3 regions of the Klebsiella variicola genome follow, and region 2 is predicted to be linked to each of the others. Evidence: predicted binding sites of a transcription regulator. Region 2 holds the regulator's gene; each other region holds the start of a gene.
The links. The regulator PurR, encoded in region 2, represses purine synthesis genes. The targets are predictions, from matches to a motif close to CANGCAAACGTTTGCNTG.
Positions count from the first base shown of each region.

Region 1 (7,000 bases), 2.4 Mb from region 2:
TGGACGTCTGGCGCCCGGCCTACGCCGAGTTTGTGCAGAAACTGTTTAAATAACCGTTAGGGGGGCCTTCAGCCCCCGTTTTGTGCTTGTGAAGGACGACAAGATGAAAATGATTGTGACCGAAGATTATGAAGAGATGAGCCTGGTCGCCAGCCATCATGTTCTGGGCTATATCACGGCGCCGCGGCGGGTGAATCTCGCCGTGACGGCCGGCAGCACGCCAAAGCGGATGTATGAGCATCTAACCGCCGCCGTGAAAGGCAAAGCATTCTATGATCGGGTGCACTATTACAACTTCGATGAGATCCCCTTTCGCGGCCAGTCGCGAGAAGGCGTCACGATATCTAATCTGCGCCAGCTGTTTTTTACCCCGGCGCAGATCAAAGAAGAGAACATTCACAAGCTGACGCTGGACAACGCCGCTCAGCACGATCGCCAGCTGGAAGAGGCTGGCGGCCTTGATCTGATGGTGCTGGGGCTGGGGGCTGACGGCCATTTTTGCGGCAACCTGCCGAATACCACCCGCTTTCATGATCAGACGGTCGAAGTGCCGATTCATGGGGAAATGATTGGTATTGTCGCTAACGGCGAGATGGGCGGGGATTTTTCCGTCGTGCCCGATAGCTATGTCACCATGGGGCCGAGAAGCGTGATGGCGGCAAAAAATCTGCTGTTGATCGTGAGCGGCGCGGCGAAGGCGCAAGCCCTTAAGCAGGTGGTTGAAGGCCCGGTCAGCGAGCAGGTGCCGGCGTCGGTGCTCAAATTACACCCTTCACTGGTGATTATTGCCGATAAAGCGGCAGTCACTGAATTGCAGCCATAACCAGTCGCTGATTCTATTCCCCGCTTGCACAGACGCTTAGCGGGGCTACATCGATGCCAACGTGCCGCTCACCAGGCCCTTAACGCGTGATATCCCAGCCGCGCGCTTGCCACAATGCCGGCAGCTCTGCCAGATCGGTAAAGGTCGTCACTTTGGGATGATCGATCGGCTGGTTATGCGGATCGGCGCAGAAATAAAACACCTCCATGCCGGCGGCAATCCCCGACTGAGCACCGGCGCTGGAGTCATCCACCAGGATACAGTTTTCGGCTTTTACCTGCATGGCCTCTGCCGCATGAAACATCAGCGCCGGGTCAGGCTTCCAGCGCTGAATATCATAGCCGCTGTACAAGCGGTCAGCGAAATGGTGCAGCAGGCCGGTGCGGCCAAGAGAGTGCTGCATTTTACTGACCGGGCCATTGGAAACCACGCACATCGGGACGCTTACCGCATCCAGCAGCGCCTGGGCTCCGGCAATCACCTCCAGTTCGCTATCAAACAGGCGAGCGACCTCCGCACGGTAAATTGGCTCCAGCGTCGCTTTTTGCAGGTTAACGCCATGCTCAGCGTTGATGGTGTCGATAATTTCGTACAGCTTCACCCCTTTGAAGCGCTTAAAAATCTCGGCAAGGTCCAGCGTAATGCCGAATTCCTGGAACATGTGAACGTAGGCGCGGGAGCAAATCACCTCACTGTCGACCAGTGTGCCGTCACAGTCAAAAAATACTGCTTCTGGTTGAGTCATAGTCTTTCCGTATTAACAAGTTTAACGTTTTCGTCATGCCCAATGCCGCGACGCAATCGTTGCCGTATAAGCAAAATAAATGAAAAAAATTACCATACAACTGCGCCGGGTGCCCTGTTTTGGTATAGGATAGCCTCGAATTTTCCCTCCTTTACGTTCGGAAACCGATAATGAGTCAACAACAAACCAGCCAGTCTTCTGGCCAGGGTCTGCTGGAGCGCGTATTTAAGCTGCGCGAGCACGGCACCACAGTGCGTACGGAAGCGATCGCCGGTTTCACCACGTTCCTGACGATGGTGTATATCGTTTTTGTTAACCCACAAATTCTTGGCGTAGCGGGCATGGATACCAGCGCCGTGTTTGTGACTACCTGTCTGATTGCTGCGTTCGGCAGTATCCTGATGGGCCTGTTCGCGAACCTGCCGGTGGCTCTTGCGCCGGCGATGGGGCTGAACGCCTTCTTCGCCTTTGTGGTGGTGCAGGCGATGGGCCTGCCGTGGCAGGTAGGCATGGGCGCGATTTTCTGGGGCGCCGTCGGTCTGCTGCTGCTGACGATTTTCCGTGTACGCTACTGGATGATCGCCAATATTCCGGTGAGCCTGCGCGTCGGTATCACCAGCGGTATCGGCCTGTTTATCGGCATGATGGGTCTGAAAAATGCCGGGGTTATCGTCGCTAATCCGGAAACGCTGGTCAGCATTGGTCATCTGACCTCCCACAGTGTGCTGCTGGGCATACTGGGCTTCTTTATCATCGCGATTCTGGCATCACGTAACATTCATGCCGCGGTCCTGGTGTCTATTGTGGTCACCACCCTGCTGGGCTGGATGCTGGGCGATGTGCACTACACCGGCATCGTCTCCGCGCCGCCGAGCGTGACGTCGGTGATTGGTCATGTCGATCTGGCTGGCTCCCTGAACCTGGGCCTGGCCGGCGTGATCTTCTCGTTTATGCTGGTCAACCTGTTTGACTCCTCCGGGACGCTGATTGGCGTCACCGATAAAGCGGGTCTGGCTGATGCTCAGGGTAAATTCCCGCGCATGAAGCAAGCGCTGTTTGTCGACAGCGTCTCGTCCGTTGCCGGTTCCTTTATTGGTACCTCTTCGGTGACCGCCTATATCGAATCCTCCTCCGGCGTTTCCGTGGGCGGGCGCACCGGCCTGACCGCCGTTGTCGTTGGGATCCTGTTCCTGCTGGTTATCTTCCTGTCACCGCTGGCGGGAATGGTTCCGGCCTATGCGGCGGCTGGCGCGCTGATTTACGTTGGCGTGCTGATGACCTCCAGCCTCGCGCGCGTGAAGTGGGATGACCTGACGGAAGCGGTACCGGCGTTTATCACCGCGGTGATGATGCCGTTTAGCTTCTCAATCACCGAAGGTATCGCCTTAGGCTTTATCTCTTACTGCGTGATGAAGATCGGTACCGGCCGTCTGCGCGAGCTCAGCCCGTGCGTGATTATCGTCTCGCTGCTGTTCGTGCTGAAAATTGTCTTTATCGATGCACATTAATCCGCACGCATGATGAAAAAGCCCGGCATCGCTGCCGGGCTTTTTTTATGCTTTAACCCGCCGAATATAGTCGCCAAAGGCGGTCAGCTGGCCACGCAGATGGTCGAGGGTGCTCTGATCGACTACTTCACCCGACTGCGGATCCACTTTGTTCTGGATGACGCCGCCCATAAATTCCGGTTTATTCATTACCATCGCATCAAGGAAGACCAGAATCTGGCGCAAATGATACTGGCAGCGCGCACCGCCGATGGCGCCCATTGAGCTGGTCTGAATCAGTACCGGTTTGCCGGACAGCGGCTGCTCGGACAGGCGTGACAGCCAGTCGATAGCGTTTTTCAGGCCGCCAGGCACGGAATAGTTATACTCGGGAGTGACGATCACCACGCCATCCGCTTCGCGGATCTGTTGCGCAATATCCTGCACGCGCTGTGGGAACCCCTCTTCCTCCTGCATATCAGCATCGTACAGCGGGATATCACCGATCGACGGCAGCGCGGAGATATCCATGCCCGCTGGCGCGATGCCGGGCAGGGTGCGCGCGACCATTCCATTAAACGACCCTTTGCGCAGGCTGCCGAGTAACGTAACCACTTTTAAGGTATCTGACATGATTGCTCCTTTGTATCATGATGCCGGCAAAACCGGTCAATTGAGGGATAAGGTTTTTTCCATCGGTAAGCTGGTAAAACGCATCAGACGGGCCGACGGTTCGCGTGCGCGCTGCTGAGCATCCGGCAGGCTGCGCCATTCGCCCCCCTTAGCATCATATTCCCAGACCTTCAGCGAGCCGATATTTGGGCTGGCGGCAATCGACCACACCAGCAGCGATTCGGCATCACAGACGGCTTCGATCGGCTGGCTACCGGCGGTGCGCAGGCGGCCAGAACCCGGCAGCAGCTGCGTTGATGCTTCGCCGGTCAGTTTCAACACGCTTCGCCGCAGGGCCACCAGCTGGCTACGCGCTTCATCCGGGTCATGCTGAATGTTAATCCACAGATTTTCATTGTTACTGAAATTGTGCCGGTCGGCGTCGTGACCACGCACCGTGCGCTGCAGTTCCATGTCGAGGCCACAATCCCCCTCGGTGGTCAGCGCGACGCCAACAATATTGCCAGTATAAGAGATAGAGAAGCGAGGAAGATGACGATCGCTAAAAACCGGTCGGCCATTGGCTTCATTGATGATTTCAGGCAGCTCGCTGATACCGTAAAGCATAAACAGCAGTTCGGCGAGTAGCGAACGCGAAGCGCGAAAGCGAGCCTGGCGGTATTCAGGGAGTAGGCGTGCGGATTGATGACAGGCCGCTGACAAACGTGTCGATAGCGGCTCCCCGGTACTAAGTATCCCTCTTGCAAAATGCGTTGCCATACGTCGCTCCGTGAGTAATGGTCTGGATAAAATTGCGGGCGCTATTATCGCCTGGTATTAACAGGTTTTAATGCCGAAATCCCCCCTTGAAAAGGGAATTTGTTTGAATTTTACAAATTCTTGCGCAAATAAGGGGCGATAGACACGAAACAAGGCTTACAGCGTACCGGAATAGAGTGCTTTCAGCGTATCTCTAAGCCAGACGAGCTTCGGGTTGTAGCTGTTGCGCTTATGCCATAGCAGGGTGAAGGGAACGCGCAGCTTTTCCAGATGCTGCGCCTCCAGCGGTAGCGGCCGGGAGACTAGCGGCAGCTGGTGCTGCTGATTATAGTGCTGGCAGTAGCGCGGCGCGGTAGCCAGCATGGTGTGTTGCGGTTGAGCGGCCATAAAAAGCGATTGTTCAAACCCTGGCACGGTCAGCGCCACGTTACGCTTATACCCCAGCTCCTGCAGCACATCGTCCAGCGCCCAGGTATCGCGTTGTTCCCAGCAGATAGTGATATGCGGATAGCGTAAGAATGCCGCCAGATCCCACTCTTCCCTGAGCGCTGGATGATCGGCGCGCAGCCAGACCTGCGGCAGGTCGGTGAACAGTACCTCAAAATCGATATACCACGGCAGCAGGCTCAGCAGCTCCCGCGACTGTGGATGGCTTTCACGCCCGCAGAAGCCGATATCCACCTCGCCGCGAATGATGGCGTCCAGCGAGTCGTAGTCCCAGTTGCGCAAACGAATCAATGCCTGCGGATAGCGCTGATAGATGCGCTGGGAGAGGGTATTAAACAGGATCATCAGCAGCGGCGTTTCCGCCGCCAGCTCGAATTTGAGGCCGCTGGGCATGGTGTGGTGTGGTTTATCGAGGATCTGGTTGCCCATCTGCATCCAGTCCGCCAGATCCTGCTCCATGCTGCTGACCAGCGGCGTAGGCGCCAGACCCAGCGGGGTTTTCACAAACAGCGGGTCGTCAAACCAGGCGCGCAGTTTGGCCAGCGACTTGCTCACCGCTGACGGCGAAACGTTCATCCGCTTCGCCGTACGGGTAACGCTGAGCTCCTGGGTCAGGAGCTGCAGGCAGAGGAGTAAATTAAGATCAAGACTCGACAGCGGCTTCTTCATCGTATTGCGCAACCCGCGGCGGGGTGACGACCAGTAATAAAACAAGGCTCACTATGCTACAGGCAATGAGTATCCCGATCAGCATATTCATTGCGCTGAGTCCGATGATGGCGGCGAGCCAAATCCACAGCGATGAACCGCACACCTGCGCGATGCCGAGGACCGAACTGGCGACGCCCGCGCGCAGCGTGAACGGCCCCAGCGCCTGGCTCATTGCGACGCCGAATCCAACGGAGAAGCCGGCGCAAATCATGCCCAACCCGATCAGGGTGAGGGTCTGGCGGGTGGCGAGGCTCAGCGCCAGGCCTGCCGCCAGGAACAGTACCTGCGAAGTCAGCATTAAGGTGCGGGGGGTAAACAGCGACAGGGCGAACGGCGTCGAGAAGGAGACCGCCATGCTGATCATCGCCATCAGGGCCATCGCCATTGAGTAAGTTCCCCGGTCGAACCCCATCTCTTCCATCATCAGAACCGGAGAGACGTTCACGTAGGTCAGGATCGCCGTCACGCTGAGGGTGGTAATGAGAATGCGGCTGAGAAAAAAGCGGTTCAGCAGCGACTCACTGCCGCCATGCTGCGGTGTCGCAGTCTGCGGAGGTGCCGTCGGGCGCGTCTCGCGCAGGATAAAGACCGACAGCAAACCGACCATGACGCCCATGCCGGTCATGGTGTAGAACAGGCTCTGCCACGGATATTTCAGCATAATCAGGTGGCCAAGCACCGGCGCCAGGACGGGGATAATGCAGGTAATGCCGTTGAGCAACGACAGCACCTTGGCGCGGCGGCGATCGTCCAGCGTATCGCGCAGGATAGCGAAAGCCACCACGTAGCAGCTGCCGGCACCGATCCCCTGGATAAAGCGTCCGACGAGGAAGTGGCTGCTGGCATGCGCCAGGGCGCAGAGCAGGGAGGCGACAACAAAGATCACCGCGCCCACAATGGCGACAGGCTTACGTCCTGACCGGTCGGCGATGCGACCAGCAAACAGCATCGCGGAGGCCATACCGGCCAGATAGACTGAAAAGGCAATATGTAATTGTGCCTCGCTGGCCCCCAGGTCCTGAGCAATACGCGGCAGGCCGACCAGATACATATCGATGCCAGAGGGATAGAGCAGAACCAGGGCGAAACTGCAGAGAAGAAAGCGTGTCATGGGATCCTCGCGATGTGAATGGCGTTCAGCATAGTGAGGAACGCGGCACAAGACGAGTTGCCATTTGGACAACGCTCTTTTCCTGGCAGGAAACGCGAGTTAACGACTCCGGGTACGCCAGACGCGGGCCATCCCTTCGCTTTCCGGCCGAACGCTTTCAAAGCCGAACTTCGCATACAGCGCCGGCACATCCGCCACCAGCGTAACGTAGGCCCCGTCAAAGGCGTTAGCGTCCAGCCAGGCGATCAGCTTCTCCATCACCAGCCGGCCAAGGCCTTTTCCCT
Region 1 covers NZ_CP010523.2:5,509,356-5,516,355, forward strand. Annotated here, with positions in the region: gene SP68_RS25725 (alpha/beta hydrolase-fold protein) at 1-53, shown strand, start outside; gene SP68_RS25730 (glucosamine-6-phosphate deaminase) at 104-823, shown strand; gene yieH (6-phosphogluconate phosphatase) at 903-1,568, opposite strand; gene SP68_RS25740 (NCS2 family permease) at 1,739-3,076, shown strand; gene SP68_RS25745 (NADPH-dependent FMN reductase) at 3,122-3,688, opposite strand; gene SP68_RS28020 (4'-phosphopantetheinyl transferase family protein) at 3,725-4,294, opposite strand; gene yidZ (HTH-type transcriptional regulator YidZ) at 4,604-5,563, opposite strand; gene SP68_RS25760 (MFS transporter) at 5,538-6,716, opposite strand; gene SP68_RS25765 (GNAT family N-acetyltransferase) at 6,816-7,000, opposite strand, start outside.
Region 1: SP68_RS25740 (NCS2 family permease) is a predicted target of PurR. The motif match lies at 1,618-1,635, and genes of this name have one in related genera.

Region 2 (7,000 bases):
CCATCCACAGCCGATGTCCAGTACCCGCATCCCCGGCTCAAGCTCCAGCTTACGACAGATGAGGTCCAGTTTAGCCTGCTGCGCCGCTTCGAGGGTTTGCGCCTCTTTCCAGTATCCGCAGGAATACTGCATGTAGGGGTCAAGCATTCGGCTGAAGAGATCGTTGCCGAGATCGTAATGCTCTTTGCCAACAATCCAGGCGCGTTTTTTACTTTGCAGATTGAACAGGCGAGCGCCTGCGATGCGGAGTGTATCTTTGAAATGGTGAGGGAGCTGTTTTTCCAGTCCGGCGCGAAGCACTTTGTGGAAGAATATATCCAGACGCTCGCAGTCCCACCAGCCGTCCATATAGCTTTCGCCTAACCCCAGCGACCCCTCCTGCAGGACACGTTTAAAGAAAAGAGGGTTTTTAATTCGCAGGTCTGACGGCGCGGAGCCATTGATTTCTATTCCCGCACGGCCCAATAATTCAGCTGCAATCCGGTACCAGTCATCATTTGGTACACTTACTTCTTCTATACACGATGAACTCATAGCTTCTCCATCACGCCCAAGTGATCAGAACCTTAAAACAGCGTAGACGCTTTTTTGGCTTTGTGAGAAATCTCACGGATAATCCGTGAAGTCGCTATCCGACGTAGAACAGAGGAAGGGAGATAACCCTTGCCGAAAGGCCTTCCATGGTGAAACGGAGGCATCCTGCATCCGTTAATATTTAACTATTTTCTATTTATGTGAACCCGGATCCAGTATAGGACGCTAAGTACTGGCTTTCAATAAAATTTTCTTAGCATGCTAACGACTGGTCCGGGCAACGGCGATGGGCGTTACGCGTGGGAAGAGTGGGGGGTCAGCTCCGGCGTTTGCTGCAGGCGATAGCCGATTCCGGCTAAGCCAATCGAGACCAGCATCACACTGGTGGTGGTCAGCAGCGGCGTGGCGATCAGCGCCGATACCAGCAAACTGGTCAGGAAGCACAATCCCAGCTGCAGCGTATTCTGCAGCGCCGCCGCGCGGCCCGTTGCCTGAGGGAAGGGCTTCAGCGCCTGGGCGACCACAATGGGATAGATCCCGCCGTTGACCACCGCCATCATGCAGAACGGGATCATTAACGCCACCAGCGAGGCATGCGTTTGCAGGCCGACCAGCCAGGTGGCGGCAACGCTGACGGCGAAGACCACCAGCAGCCACGGCAGCATCTGTTGTCCTGACCATTTTTGTAGCAGTGCGCGACAACCATAGCCGCCCACCAGAAAGGCGATGGTCTGTGGGATATAGCTCAGGCCGATAGCGGTTGGGCCATAGCCCATTTCGTGCAGGATAAAAGGTGAACCGGTAAGCCAGGCGAAGAAGCTGGCGGAGCAGGCGGCGTAGATCAGGACGTTGCCGCTGTATTCCCGGGAGCGCAGCAGCGCGAGAAAGGTGATCTTCTGCTGTGTCACTGCTACCGACTTTGCGGCTGCCTTCAGGCGCAGGGCAGGCAGCATCAGCAGCAGAGTAATGGCAAACAGGGTGGCGAAGATGGCTTGCCACTCGAAGTGCACCAGTAGCCAGCTACCCAGCAGCGGGGCCAGCGCTGGCGACAGTCCTACCAGCGGCATAATGGTGGCGAAGATGCGGTTCGTGCGCTGGGCAGGATAGTAATCGGTGACCATCGCCTGCCAGGTAACGGCCGCGGCACAGACGCCAATCGCCTGCAAAAAGCGCAGCGCCAGCATCAGGGTAGCGTTGTGCACCCACAGCATCCCCAGACAGCCGGCCGCGAAAATTGCCAGGCCGCTCAACAGCACCGGTTTGCGCCCATAGCGGTCCGACAGCGGCCCCCAGAACAGCTGCCCCAGCGCGAAGCCGGCGAGGAACAGGCTCAGGCTGGCGCTGATGGAGGCAGCGGAGGTATTGAGATCCTGCTGCATGGCGGCAAACGCCGGCAGGTACATATCGGTGGCCAGAAAGCCCAGCACGCTCAGGCCGGCCAGCCAGACTAAAAATCCTTTCCCAGGTTGTGACATAACGTTCTCATTTTTGGAGTACAGGTACGATGCCGCAGAGTGTAGGGAGTGCATTGTGGCTTGTGAAACGCTAATATTTGTCACATGCATTCAAAAATTTTGCAGGCAGAAAATGTGGTCTGAATACTCTCTGGAAGTGGTTGATGCCGTGGCCCGCAACGGCAGCTTCAGCGCGGCCGCGCAGGAGCTGCACCGGGTGCCCTCCGCCATCAGCTATACCGTGCGTCAGCTTGAAGAGTGGCTGGCCGTTCCCTTGTTTGAGCGCCGCCATCGTGATGTGGAGCTGACGCCCGCAGGGGTCTGGTTCTTACAGGAAGGGCGCTCTGTTATCAAAAAAATGCAGATCACCCGCCAGCAGTGCCAGCAAATCGCCAACGGCTGGCGCGGGCAGCTGTCGATCGCGGTGGATGATATTGTGAAACCGGCGCGGATGCGCCAGATGATCGTCGATTTCTATCGCCATTTTCCCGACGTCGAGCTCATCGTTTTCCAGGAAGTGTTCAACGGCGTATGGGATGCGCTGGCCGACGGCCGTGTAGAACTGGCGATTGGCGCAACGCGATCTATTCCGGTCGGGGGCCGCTATGCGTTTCGCGATATGGGGATGCTGAGCTGGGACTGCGTGGTGGCGAGCGATCACCCGCTGGCGAAGATGGAGGGACCCCTGAGCGATGATGTCCTGCGTAACTGGCCGTCGCTGGTGCGGGAGGATACGTCACGTTCACTGCCCAAACGAACAACCTGGCTGCTGGATAACCAGAAGAGGGTGGTGGTCCCCGACTGGGAATCGTCGGCCACCTGTCTGTCGGCGGGCCTCTGCGTCGGCATGGTGCCGAGCCATTTCGCCCGACCATGGGTAGATCGCGGCGTGTGGACCGCGCTGGCGCTGGAGAATCCGTTCCCGGATGCCGCCTGCTGTCTGACCTGGCAGCAGAGTGATGCCTCACCGGCGCTGAACTGGATGCTCGACTATCTGGGGGACAGCGACACGCTGAATCGGGAATGGCTGCGGGCGCCGGAGTGATCCGCGCCCGCCAGATGCCTTACCGACGATAATCGACAAACGGGCCATCCGCCACGGAGCGGCGTTCGACCAGACGAGGATGAACTTCGATAGACTGCGACTCTTCACGCTTATTAACGATACGATCCAACAGCATGTTAAATGCGGCTTCGCCCAGGGAATCTTTCGGCTGATGAATAGTGGTTAACGCCGGGCTGAAATAGCGGGCGTTACGCACATTATCATAACCGATCAGCGAAATGTCCTGCGGCACCCGCAGCCCCATTTCATCCGCCGCGCAGATAGCGCCCATCGCCATGATATCGCCGCCGCAGAACACCGCCGTCGGACGGTGCTGCTGGCTTAAGATCTGCTGCATAGCGCGGTAGCCGGACTCCGGCTCGAAGTCGCCCTGCACAATCCAGTTTTCCGGCACGCTGATATGCGCCTCTTTCATTGCCTGCATAAAGCCGGCCAGGCGGCCTGCGCCGGTGTTGCGCTCCAGCGGACCCGGGATCACGCCGATTTCACGATGGCCACGTTCAATCAGGTAGCGTCCGGCGATATAGCCGCCCTGGAAGGCGTTATCGATCACCGCATCGGTGAAGTCGGCTTTTGCTTCGCCCCAGTCCATCACCACCATCGGGATATGGCGATACTCTTCCAGCATGCTCAATACCGAATCCGGATATTCGGAACACATCACCAGCAGACCGTCGACACGCTTCTGCGCCATCATCGACAAATAGGCGCGCTGTTTTTCCGGATCGTTCCATGCGTTGCCGAGGATCAGGGTGTAGCCCTTCTGGAAGCAGCTCTTTTCAACAGACTCAATAATTTCAGCAAAATAGGCGGCTTCGCTACTGGTCGCCAGCAGACCAATCGATTTTGTATGATTGACTTTCAGGCTGCGGGCCACGGCGCTCGGCGAGTAGTGCAGCTCTTTGATCGCCGCCCACACCGCATTGCGCGTCTCTTCGGCAACGAAACGGGTTTTGTTAATTACATGTGATACAGTTGTAGTGGAAACGTTTGCGCGCTTCGCTACATCTTTAATAGTTGCCATTACATCTCACTCCATGCCTTGACCTGATCGCCTGATCATCGATACGTAAACGTTTGCCTACACACACCCTGAATACAATTTTCAACATTGCATCACGTCGGGAAAACGACACAGAACGACAGGAAGGGGTCAATGGCCGATACGCTTTTAAATTAGCGTGGGATTTTGTCCGATCTTGGGGCAAAGTGGAAGAGCAAAAATGTGCATCGCCCTAAATCCCGGAAGATTTTTGCGATTTTTTGTGCAAAAATGAGCAAGCTCACTTTTGGTGTGGGGATAACAAGAGGGAAAAATGATGGATACCAATTTAAAGTTTTCGCTGATCACCACGGTTATTGCCCTCGGCGTGATCGTTGCTTTCAGCCTGACCGCCATACTGCACTAATGTTCCAGTGAGGGAGGAGCGCGGCCTCCTCCCCGTATCCCGCCATTATTATCAATTCTGCAAAAATCTTTTGTCATTTCGTTCACTTTTGTTTTTTTGTGATTGATGTCATGCTTTTGACTTCTGATGTTACGCCGTCCTCTCTGACGGTCTGATGGAGTCATTGAATGAAAATCAACTTTCCTTTACTTGCGCTGGCGATCGGCGCCTTTGGCATCGGTACCACCGAGTTCTCCCCAATGGGATTGCTGCCGGTGATTGCGAAAGGTGTGGACGTCTCAATCCCAGTGGCGGGAATGCTGATCAGTGCGTATGCCATCGGCGTCATGGTCGGCGCGCCGTTGATGACCCTGCTGTTGTCACATCGCGCGCGGCGCAATGCGCTGATTTTTCTGATGGGGATCTTCACCGTCGGCAACCTGTTGTCATCCATTGCGCCGGATTACACCACCTTGCTGCTGTCGCGCATTATTACCAGCCTCAACCACGGTGCTTTCTTTGGCCTGGGGTCAGTGGTCGCAGCCAGCGTCGTGCCAAAGCATAAGCAGGCCAGCGCGGTAGCCACGATGTTTATGGGGCTCACCATCGCCAACATCGGCGGTGTACCGGCGGCCACCTGGCTTGGCGAAACCATCGGCTGGCGGATGTCCTTCCTGGCCACCGCGGGGTTAGGCCTGCTGGCGATGGTCAGTCTGTGGTTCTCTCTGCCGAAGGGCAGCGCCGGTGAGCGCCCGGATGTCAAAAAAGAGCTTTCAGTCCTGCTACGCCCGCAGGTACTCTCCGCCTTGCTGACTACCGTGCTCGGTGCCGGGGCAATGTTTACGCTGTATACCTATATCTCGCCAGTGCTCAATACGCTGACCCACGCTTCATCGCTGTTTATTACCGCGATGCTGGTGCTGATTGGCGTTGGTTTTTCGCTGGGCAACTATCTGGGCGGCAAATTCGCCGACCGGTCGGTCTCTGGCACGCTGAAAGGCTTTCTGCTGCTGCTGATGGCGATCATGCTGGCGATCCCGCTGCTGGCGCAATCCCAGGCCGGAGCGGCCATCAGCATGATTGTCTGGGGCGCAGCCACCTTTGCGGTGGTTCCGCCGCTGCAGATGCGGGTCATGCGCGTGGCGCATGAAGCGCCGGGGCTCTCTTCTTCGGTGAATATCGGCGCGTTCAACCTCGGCAACGCGCTGGGCGCCGCCGCCGGTGGGGCGGTGATCTCTGGCGGACTGGGCTATGCGTTTGTGCCGGTGATGGGGGCGATTATCGCCGGTCTGGCGCTGCTGCTGGTCTGGTTCAGCGGACGAGCGCAGCCGGAAGAGGCCTTTGCCCGCCAGTAACGCGAGTGTAGGGAAGGGCTAAAAAAAACCGCAGCCGGGGAGACCCTGCTGCGGTTTGTCGTTTATGCCGCCAGGTTGGCCGCAACAAACTTCCAGTTAACCAGCGCCCAGAAATGGTCCAGGTAGCTTGGACGGGCATTGCGGTAGTCGATGTAGTAGGCGTGTTCCCAGACGTCAACGGTCAGCAGCGGCTTCGCGTCGGTGGTCAGCGGGGTACCGGCGTTGCTGGTGGAGACGATAGCCAGGCTGCCGTCGGCATTTTTGACCAGCCAGGTCCAGCCCGCGCCGAAGTTTTTCGCTGCGGCATCGGTAAATTTGGCTTTAAAATCCGCAAAGCTGCCGAAGGATTTGGCAATCGCGGCCGCTAACTCGCCTTCCGGTTCGCCGCCGGCGTTCGGCGCCAGGCAGTTCCAGTAGAAGGTGTGGTTCCAGACCTGGGCTGCGTTGTTGAATACGCCGCCTTCAGAAGTGCGGACGATCTCTTCGAGAGATTTGCCTTCGAACGCAGTGCCTTTGATCAGGTTGTTGAGGTTAGTGACATACGCCTGGTGGTGTTTACCGTAGTGATATTCCAGGGTTTCTGCGGAAATGTGCGGCGCCAGGGCGTCTTTTGCATATGGTAATGCAGGTAATTCAAACGACATTGCTACTCTCCTTATAACTTTTTGTTTTAGCTCACATTGACAAGATGAGGCTTTCGCCTGAATCGTGTTCTGGCCACCCGACGCTGTCGCGTCACGGGCTGTTATTGTATTGAGAATGTTAACATTTGCCGCAAGCAGTGAAAAGCCTTACAACGATAAAGGCTATTGCCGCAGGCGCAACTGATGAAGGCTTAACCGTTTTCTACGGGGCGAGGCGTCAAACCGCTCGCAGATGTTGCAAAAATGTATAAGGAGACGCCGTCTGCGCTTTTCCGACTCTCGCAGGGAAGGTTTAACGTCTTCTGTTTTTCTCTGACGATCGCAGCCGCGCATCATGGTTGAGGGTGATATGTCTTTAAAATTAATGGTTTAATTAAAATATGCGCCCAGGCAATCGCCGCTATGCCAATAATTCATTGTCTATTTTGCTATTTGTATGACAAATATGACCGCCGACATGAATTTCCCACAGGATGGCTACGATGGCAAAAACAGGTGAGGCGGTGAGCCCGAAGATGATCCCGGTTGTGCGGGGGATCGTTGACTGGATCGAAGCCCA
Region 2 covers NZ_CP010523.2:2,387,315-2,394,314, forward strand. Annotated here, with positions in the region: gene cfa (cyclopropane fatty acyl phospholipid synthase) at 1-534, opposite strand, end outside; gene punC (purine nucleoside transporter PunC) at 828-2,009, opposite strand; gene punR (DNA-binding transcriptional activator PunR) at 2,122-3,033, shown strand; gene purR (HTH-type transcriptional repressor PurR) at 3,053-4,078, opposite strand; gene cydH (cytochrome bd-I oxidase subunit CydH) at 4,371-4,463, shown strand; gene SP68_RS11225 (MFS transporter) at 4,631-5,797, shown strand; gene sodB (superoxide dismutase [Fe]) at 5,860-6,441, opposite strand; gene SP68_RS11235 (helix-turn-helix domain-containing protein) at 6,924-7,000, shown strand, end outside.

Region 3 (7,000 bases), 2.3 Mb from region 2:
GACGATGGCAACGGCGTGCCGCGCGGTCCGCTTGCTCCGCTGCTGATCGGCCTGCTGATTGCGGTGATTGGCGCCTCCATGGGACCGCTGACCGGCTTCGCCATGAACCCGGCGCGTGATATCGGCCCGAAAGCTTTCGCCTGGCTGGCCGGCTGGGGCGACGTCGCCTTCACCGGCGGCAAAGATATTCCTTATTTTCTGGTGCCGCTGTGCGCACCGGTGGTCGGCGCGGCGCTGGGCGCATTCAGCTATCGTAAGCTGATTGGCCGTCACCTGCCTTGCGACACCTGCGTGGAGGAAGAGCAACAGAGCCCCTCCTCTTCCACCACTCAACATAAAGCTTCGCTGTAATCTGACTACGGGACACCGACTATGACCGACAAAAAATATATCGTTGCGCTTGACCAGGGCACTACCAGCTCCCGGGCCGTTGTGATGGATCATGATGCCAATATCGTCAGCGTCTCCCAGCGAGAATTTGAACAAATTTATCCTAAGCCAGGCTGGGTCGAACATGACCCGATGGAAATCTGGGCTTCCCAAAGCTCGACGCTGGTCGAAGCGCTGGCCAAAGCGGATATCAACTCCGATCAGATCGCGGCCATCGGCATCACCAACCAGCGTGAGACCGTGGTGGTGTGGGAGCGTGAGACCGGTAAACCCATCTACAACGCCATCGTCTGGCAGTGCCGCCGTACCGCGGAGATCTGCGAGCAGCTCAAGCGTGACGGGATGGAAGAGTATATCCGCAAGGCCACAGGCCTGGTGGTGGACCCCTACTTCTCCGGCACCAAGGTAAAATGGATCCTCGACCATGTCGAAGGTTCCCGTGAACGTGCGAAACGCGGCGAGCTGCTGTTCGGTACCGTTGACACCTGGCTTATCTGGAAGATGACCCAGGGCCGCGTGCACGTTACCGACTACACCAACGCCTCACGTACCATGCTGTTCAACATCCACGAGCTGGACTGGGACGACAAAATGCTCGACGCGCTGGACATTCCGCGCGCCATGCTGCCGGAAGTGCGTAAGTCATCCGAAGTGTACGGCCAGACCAACATCGGTGGTAAAGGCGGGACCCGTATCCCTATCGCCGGGATCGCCGGTGACCAGCAGGCGGCCCTGTTCGGCCAGCTGTGCGTCAAAGAAGGGATGGCGAAAAACACCTATGGCACCGGCTGCTTTATGCTGATGAACACCGGTGAAAAAGCGGTCACCTCCACCCACGGTCTGCTGACCACCATCGCCTGCGGCCCGCGCGGCGAGGTGAACTACGCGCTGGAAGGGGCGGTGTTTATGGCCGGCGCGTCCATTCAGTGGCTGCGTGACGAGATGAAGCTCATCAGCGATGCCTTCGATTCCGAGTACTTCGCCACCAAAGTGAAGGATACCAACGGCGTATACGTGGTACCCGCGTTCACTGGTCTTGGCGCACCATACTGGGACCCGTATGCCCGCGGCGCGATTTTCGGCCTCACCCGCGGCGTGAACTCCAACCACATTATCCGTGCGACGCTGGAGTCCATCGCCTATCAGACCCGCGATGTGCTGGAGGCGATGCAGGCAGACTCTGGCATTCGTCTGCACGCCCTGCGCGTGGACGGCGGCGCGGTGGCTAACAACTTCCTGATGCAGTTCCAGTCCGATATCCTCGGCACCCGTGTCGAGCGTCCGGAAGTACGCGAAGTGACGGCGCTGGGCGCAGCCTATCTGGCGGGTCTGGCGGTCGGTTTCTGGCAGAATCTGGACGAGCTGCAGGAGAAAGCGGTGATTGAGCGCGAATTCCGCCCGGGGATTGAAACCACTGAGCGTAACTATCGTTACAGCGGCTGGAAGAAAGCGGTGAAACGCGCGTTAGCGTGGGAAGAGCACGACGAAGCGTAAGATTGTGGAGGTATTCCCTGCTTGCGGCGTAAACGCCTTAGCCGGGCTACAAAACCCCAAACAGCACGATCTTGTAGCCCGGACAGGTGCGCAGCACCGCCTCCGGGTTTTTTATCAGCCAAATATTGGCAGCAGCAGGTATAGCTTAATCACCAGTGCGTTGACGATGTCGATAAAGAACGCTCCCACCATCGGCACCACCAGGAAGGCCATATGTGACGGGCCAAAGCGGTCGGTAATCGCCTGCATATTAGCAATCGCCGTCGGCGTTGCGCCCAGACCAAACCCGCAGTGGCCCGCCGCCAGCACCGCGGCATCGTAATTCTTGCCCATCATCCGGTAGGTAACGAACACCGCATACAGCGCCATCGCCAGCGCCTGCACCGCCAGGATAATAATCATCGGCAGCGCCAGCGAGGCCAGCTCCCACAGCTTGAGGCTCATCAGCGCCATGGCGAGGAACAGCGACAGGCTGACGTTGCCCAGCACCGATACCGCGCGATCGAACACCCGGTACAACCCCGCCAGCGCCAGGCTGTTGCTAAGGATCACACCGATAAACAGCACGCAGACGAAGGTCGGCAGCTCGAAGACGCTGCCCGCCAGCAGTTGCGCAACCACCTTGCCCACCGTCAGACAGATAGCGATCAGGGCGATACTTTCGATCAGCACCAGCGAGGTGATCACCCGCCCCACGTCCGGTTTTTCAAAGGCGGTTGGCGCCACCTGATCGTCCGGTGTGCCGTCCGGAGAGGAAGAGTGCTTCACCAGGTAGCGAGCCACCGGACCGCCGATCAGGCCGCCCAGCACCAGGCCGAAAGTCGCGCAGGCCATCGCCACTTCGGTGGCGTTGGCAAAACCGTAGCGTTCAACGAACAGCTTGCTCCACGCCGCCCCGGTGCCGTGGCCGCCGGATAAGGTAATCGACCCGGCCAGCAGGCCCATCAGCGGATCCAGCCCCAGCAGCGTCGCCATGCCGATACCGAGGGCATTCTGCAGCAGCAGCAGGCCAACCACCACGATCAGGAAAGTGCCCAGCACCTTGCCGCCGGCCCGCAGGCTGGCGAGGTTGGCGTTAAGACCGATGGTGGCGAAGAACGCCAGCATCAGCGGGTCTTTCAGACTCATATCGAAATCAATTTCGATATCCATGCTTTTCTTCAGCACCAGCAGCGCCAGCGCTACCAGCAAACCGCCGGCAACAGGTTCAGGAATGGTGTATTTCTTGAGGAAGGGAACGGTTTGCACGAGTTTTCTGCCGAGCAATAGCACAAGCGTTGCGGCAACGAGCGTCGATAAGGTATCGAGGTGAAACATAAAAAGCTCCTTATGGGCGCATGATCCATTCACACGCGACGTAATTCCTGGTGTCTTTAGCTTCTCATCATGAGGAGTCAGAAGGGGATTTTACGCAGAACGGCGGAAAAAATGACAGAAAAAGATATTTTGTATCCTTAATGATGCGATTTAGCATACAAAATGTTAATAACCTCGTTGTGCATATTCACGGCATAAATTTTTATGACCAAATGCTGGCAAACGTTTGCTTTTGGTCTACAGTCCGATAAAATTCCCGCTTTGCCACCTTGGGATTGCTTGTGATGTCCGTTAACACCGCAGAGTCAGAAAATGCGCAACCGGTTGCGCATAAATCAGCTAGCGAATTAATCTACCGCCTCGAAGATCGCCCACCGCTACCGCAAACCCTGTTCGCCGCCTTCCAGCACCTGCTGGCGATGTTTGTCGCGGTGATCACTCCAGCGCTGTTAATCTGCCAGGCTCTCGGTCTCCCGGCGCAAGATACCCAACATATCATCAGCATGTCGCTGTTCGCTTCCGGTGTCGCCTCTATTATTCAGATCAAAGCCTGGGGCCCGGTCGGCTCCGGATTGCTCTCCATCCAGGGCACCAGCTTTAACTTTGTCGCCCCGCTGATCATGGGCGGTACCGCATTGAAAACCGGCGGCGCCGACGTCCCCACCATGATGGCCGCCCTGTTCGGCACCCTGATGCTGGCCAGCTGCACGGAAATGGTGCTCTCCCGCGTCCTGCACCTGGCGCGCCGCATCATTACCCCGCTGGTCTCCGGCGTGGTGGTGATGATTATCGGCCTGTCGCTGATTCAGGTCGGACTGACTTCCATCGGCGGCGGCTACGCGGCGATGGCCGACCACACCTTCGGCGCGCCGAAGAACCTGCTGTTGGCGGGCATCGTGCTGGCGCTGATCATTATTCTCAACCGCCAGCGTAATCCCTATTTGCGCATTGCTTCGCTGGTGATTGCCATGGCGGCGGGCTATCTGGCGGCATGGTTCCTCGATATGCTGCCAGCCAATACCGCCCCGACCAACAGCAGCCTCATCACCGTGCCAACGCCGCTCTACTATGGTCTCGGCATCGACTGGAGCCTGCTGCTGCCGCTGATGCTGGTGTTTATGATCACCTCTCTGGAAACCATCGGCGATATCACCGCCACCTCGGACGTCTCCGAACAGCCGGTTTCCGGTCCGCTGTATATGAAGCGCCTGAAAGGCGGCGTGCTGGCTAACGGCCTGAACTCCTTTGTTTCCGCGGTCTTCAACACTTTCCCGAACTCCTGCTTCGGCCAGAACAACGGCGTGATCCAGCTGACCGGCGTTGCCAGCCGCTACGTCGGTTTCGTGGTCGCCCTGATGCTGATCGTCCTCGGTCTGTTCCCGGCGGTGAGCGGCTTCGTGCAGCACATCCCTGAGCCGGTGCTCGGCGGCGCCACGCTGGTGATGTTCGGCACCATTGCCGCGTCCGGCGTGCGCATCGTCTCCCGTGAGCCGCTGAACCGTCGGGCGATCCTGATTATCGCCCTGTCGCTGGCAGTGGGCCTCGGCGTGTCGCAGCAGCCGTTAATCCTGCAGTTCGCCCCAGACTGGCTGAAAAACCTGCTCTCTTCGGGAATTGCCGCCGGTGGTATCACAGCGATTGTTCTGAATTTAATTTTCCCGCCAGAAAAAGCCTGATCTGACGCGCTCCCGGTCGCGCCATTGGCCGGGACGCTTTCCACGACCTGCCTCATCACGGAAATAAACCACGCCCGCCTTGAGAAGTGCGCCTAAATCGGGCATAACACGGTGATGTGCATCTCACAGAATGGAAGACCATGAAATTTCTTGGAAAGCTGATTCTCTGGCTGCTAGTCGCTCTGCTGCTCGTCATTGTTGGCGCGTGGTTCCTGCTGCAAACCCACTGGGGCGCCCGCCAGGCCAGCGCCTGGCTCAGCAATGGCACCGGCTGGCAGGTCTCCTTCGATGCGATGGAACACGATTTCTCCTCCCCTCTTCATGTGCAGTTGCAAAACGTCACCTTTGGCCGGGAAGGCAAGCCGGCCACCCTGGTGGCAAAAACGGTCGATATTGGCTTCAGCACCCGCCAGTTTAGCGATCCGCTGCATGCGGATGAGATAGTCCTTAACGACGGCACTCTGAATCTGTCACCCCACTCTGCAGACCTGCCGTTCGCTGCCGACCGGCTGATGTTGCGCAACATGGCTTTCAACAGCCCGGAAACCGGCTGGGCGCTCAGCGCGCAGCGCGTCACCGGCGGCGTCAGTCCATGGACGCCGGAAGCGGGCAATGTGCTGGGGAAAACGGCGCAGATCCAGATGAGCGCGGGCTCGATGACGCTCAATGGCGTCGAAGCCAGCAACGTTCTGATTCAGGGCAGGATTGATCAGGGTGAAGTGACCCTCTCCACCCTCGGCGCCGATGTCGCCCGCGGCACCTTAACCGGCAATGCGAAACGCAGCGCCGACGGCAGCTGGCTGGTGGATAACCTCCAGCTCAATGAGATTCGACTGCAGAGCCCCGCCTCGCTGGCCGAGTTTTTCGCGCCGTTAACCACGGTCCCCTCTCTGCAGATTGGCCGCCTGGATATCACCGACGCCCGCCTGCAGGGGCCGGACTGGGCGGTAACCGACCTCGACCTGAGCCTGCGCAACCTGACGCTCAGCCACGGCGGCTGGCAGAGCCAGGACGGCACGCTGTCGATGAACGCCAGCGAATTTATCTACGGCTCGCTGCACTTCTTCGACCCGATTCTGAATGCTGAATTCTCTCCCCAGGGCATTGCGCTGCGCCAGTTCTCCTCGCGCTGGGAGGGCGGCATGGTGCGCACCTCCGGCAACTGGCTGCGCGCTGGTAACGCGCTGGTGCTCGACGACACCGCCTTCGCCGGACTGGAGTACACGCTGCCGGCGAACTGGAAACAGCTGTGGATGGCGCCGATGCCAGCCTGGCTGCAAAGCCTGACGCTGAAAAAATTCAGCGCCAGCCGTAACCTGATCATCGATGTGGATCCTGCCTTCCCGTGGCAAATTACCGCCCTCGATGGCTATGGCGGCGAGCTACAGCTGGTGAAAAACGGCAACTGGGGAGTATGGAACGGCAGCGCGACGCTGAACGCCGCGGCGGCGACTTTTAACCGGATCGACGTGCGCCGCCCGTCACTCAAGCTGAGCGCGACAGCGTCGACGGTCAATATCACTGAGCTTAGCGCCTTCACCGAGCGCGGCATTCTGCAGGCCACTGCCGCGGTATCCCAGCTGCCGCAGCGCCAGGTCAATCTGAGCTTTACCGGCCGCGGCGTGCCGCTGAATATTCTGCAGGCCTGGGGCTGGCCGTTGCTACCGATAAGCGGGGATGGCAATCTCCAGCTGACCGCCAGCGGCAGCGTGCAGGCCGATGCCCCGCTCAAGCCGACGGTCAACGGGCAGCTCAGCGCCGTGAATATGGAGAAACAGCAGGTGGCGCAAATCATGCGCAACGGCGAGGTCAGCCCCGCCCCCGCCGCGCCGCAGTAAAACCCCCCTTATCTGGCCCTCTCCCCACGGTGAGAGGGCATGCTTTCCGGCAAACTCCGCTCTGGCCACTCCCTCTCCCTTTCAGGGAGGGGGTTAGGGTGCGAGTCCTGAAACCTGTGTGCAATACGCGGCTATCTGTACCTATTTAGCGCAACAGGTTCCTTTCAAATATCAGAATTGCTATAACCAAATTACTGGAAGTCGATAAAAAACCGCTCCCTGTACCTACAAAAATATAAAAGGATCAATCATGCCTGAAATACGTCAGCGTATTCTGGAGAATAT
Region 3 covers NZ_CP010523.2:94,341-101,340, reverse strand. Annotated here, with positions in the region: gene SP68_RS00455 (MIP/aquaporin family protein) at 1-351, shown strand, start outside; gene glpK (glycerol kinase GlpK) at 373-1,884, shown strand; gene gltS (sodium/glutamate symporter) at 1,999-3,201, opposite strand; gene SP68_RS00440 (nucleobase:cation symporter-2 family protein) at 3,486-4,877, shown strand; gene SP68_RS00435 (AsmA family protein) at 5,018-6,715, shown strand; gene SP68_RS00430 (PTS transporter subunit EIIC) at 6,966-7,000, shown strand, end outside.
Region 3: SP68_RS00440 (nucleobase:cation symporter-2 family protein) is a predicted target of PurR. The motif match lies at 3,417-3,434, and genes of this name have one in related genera.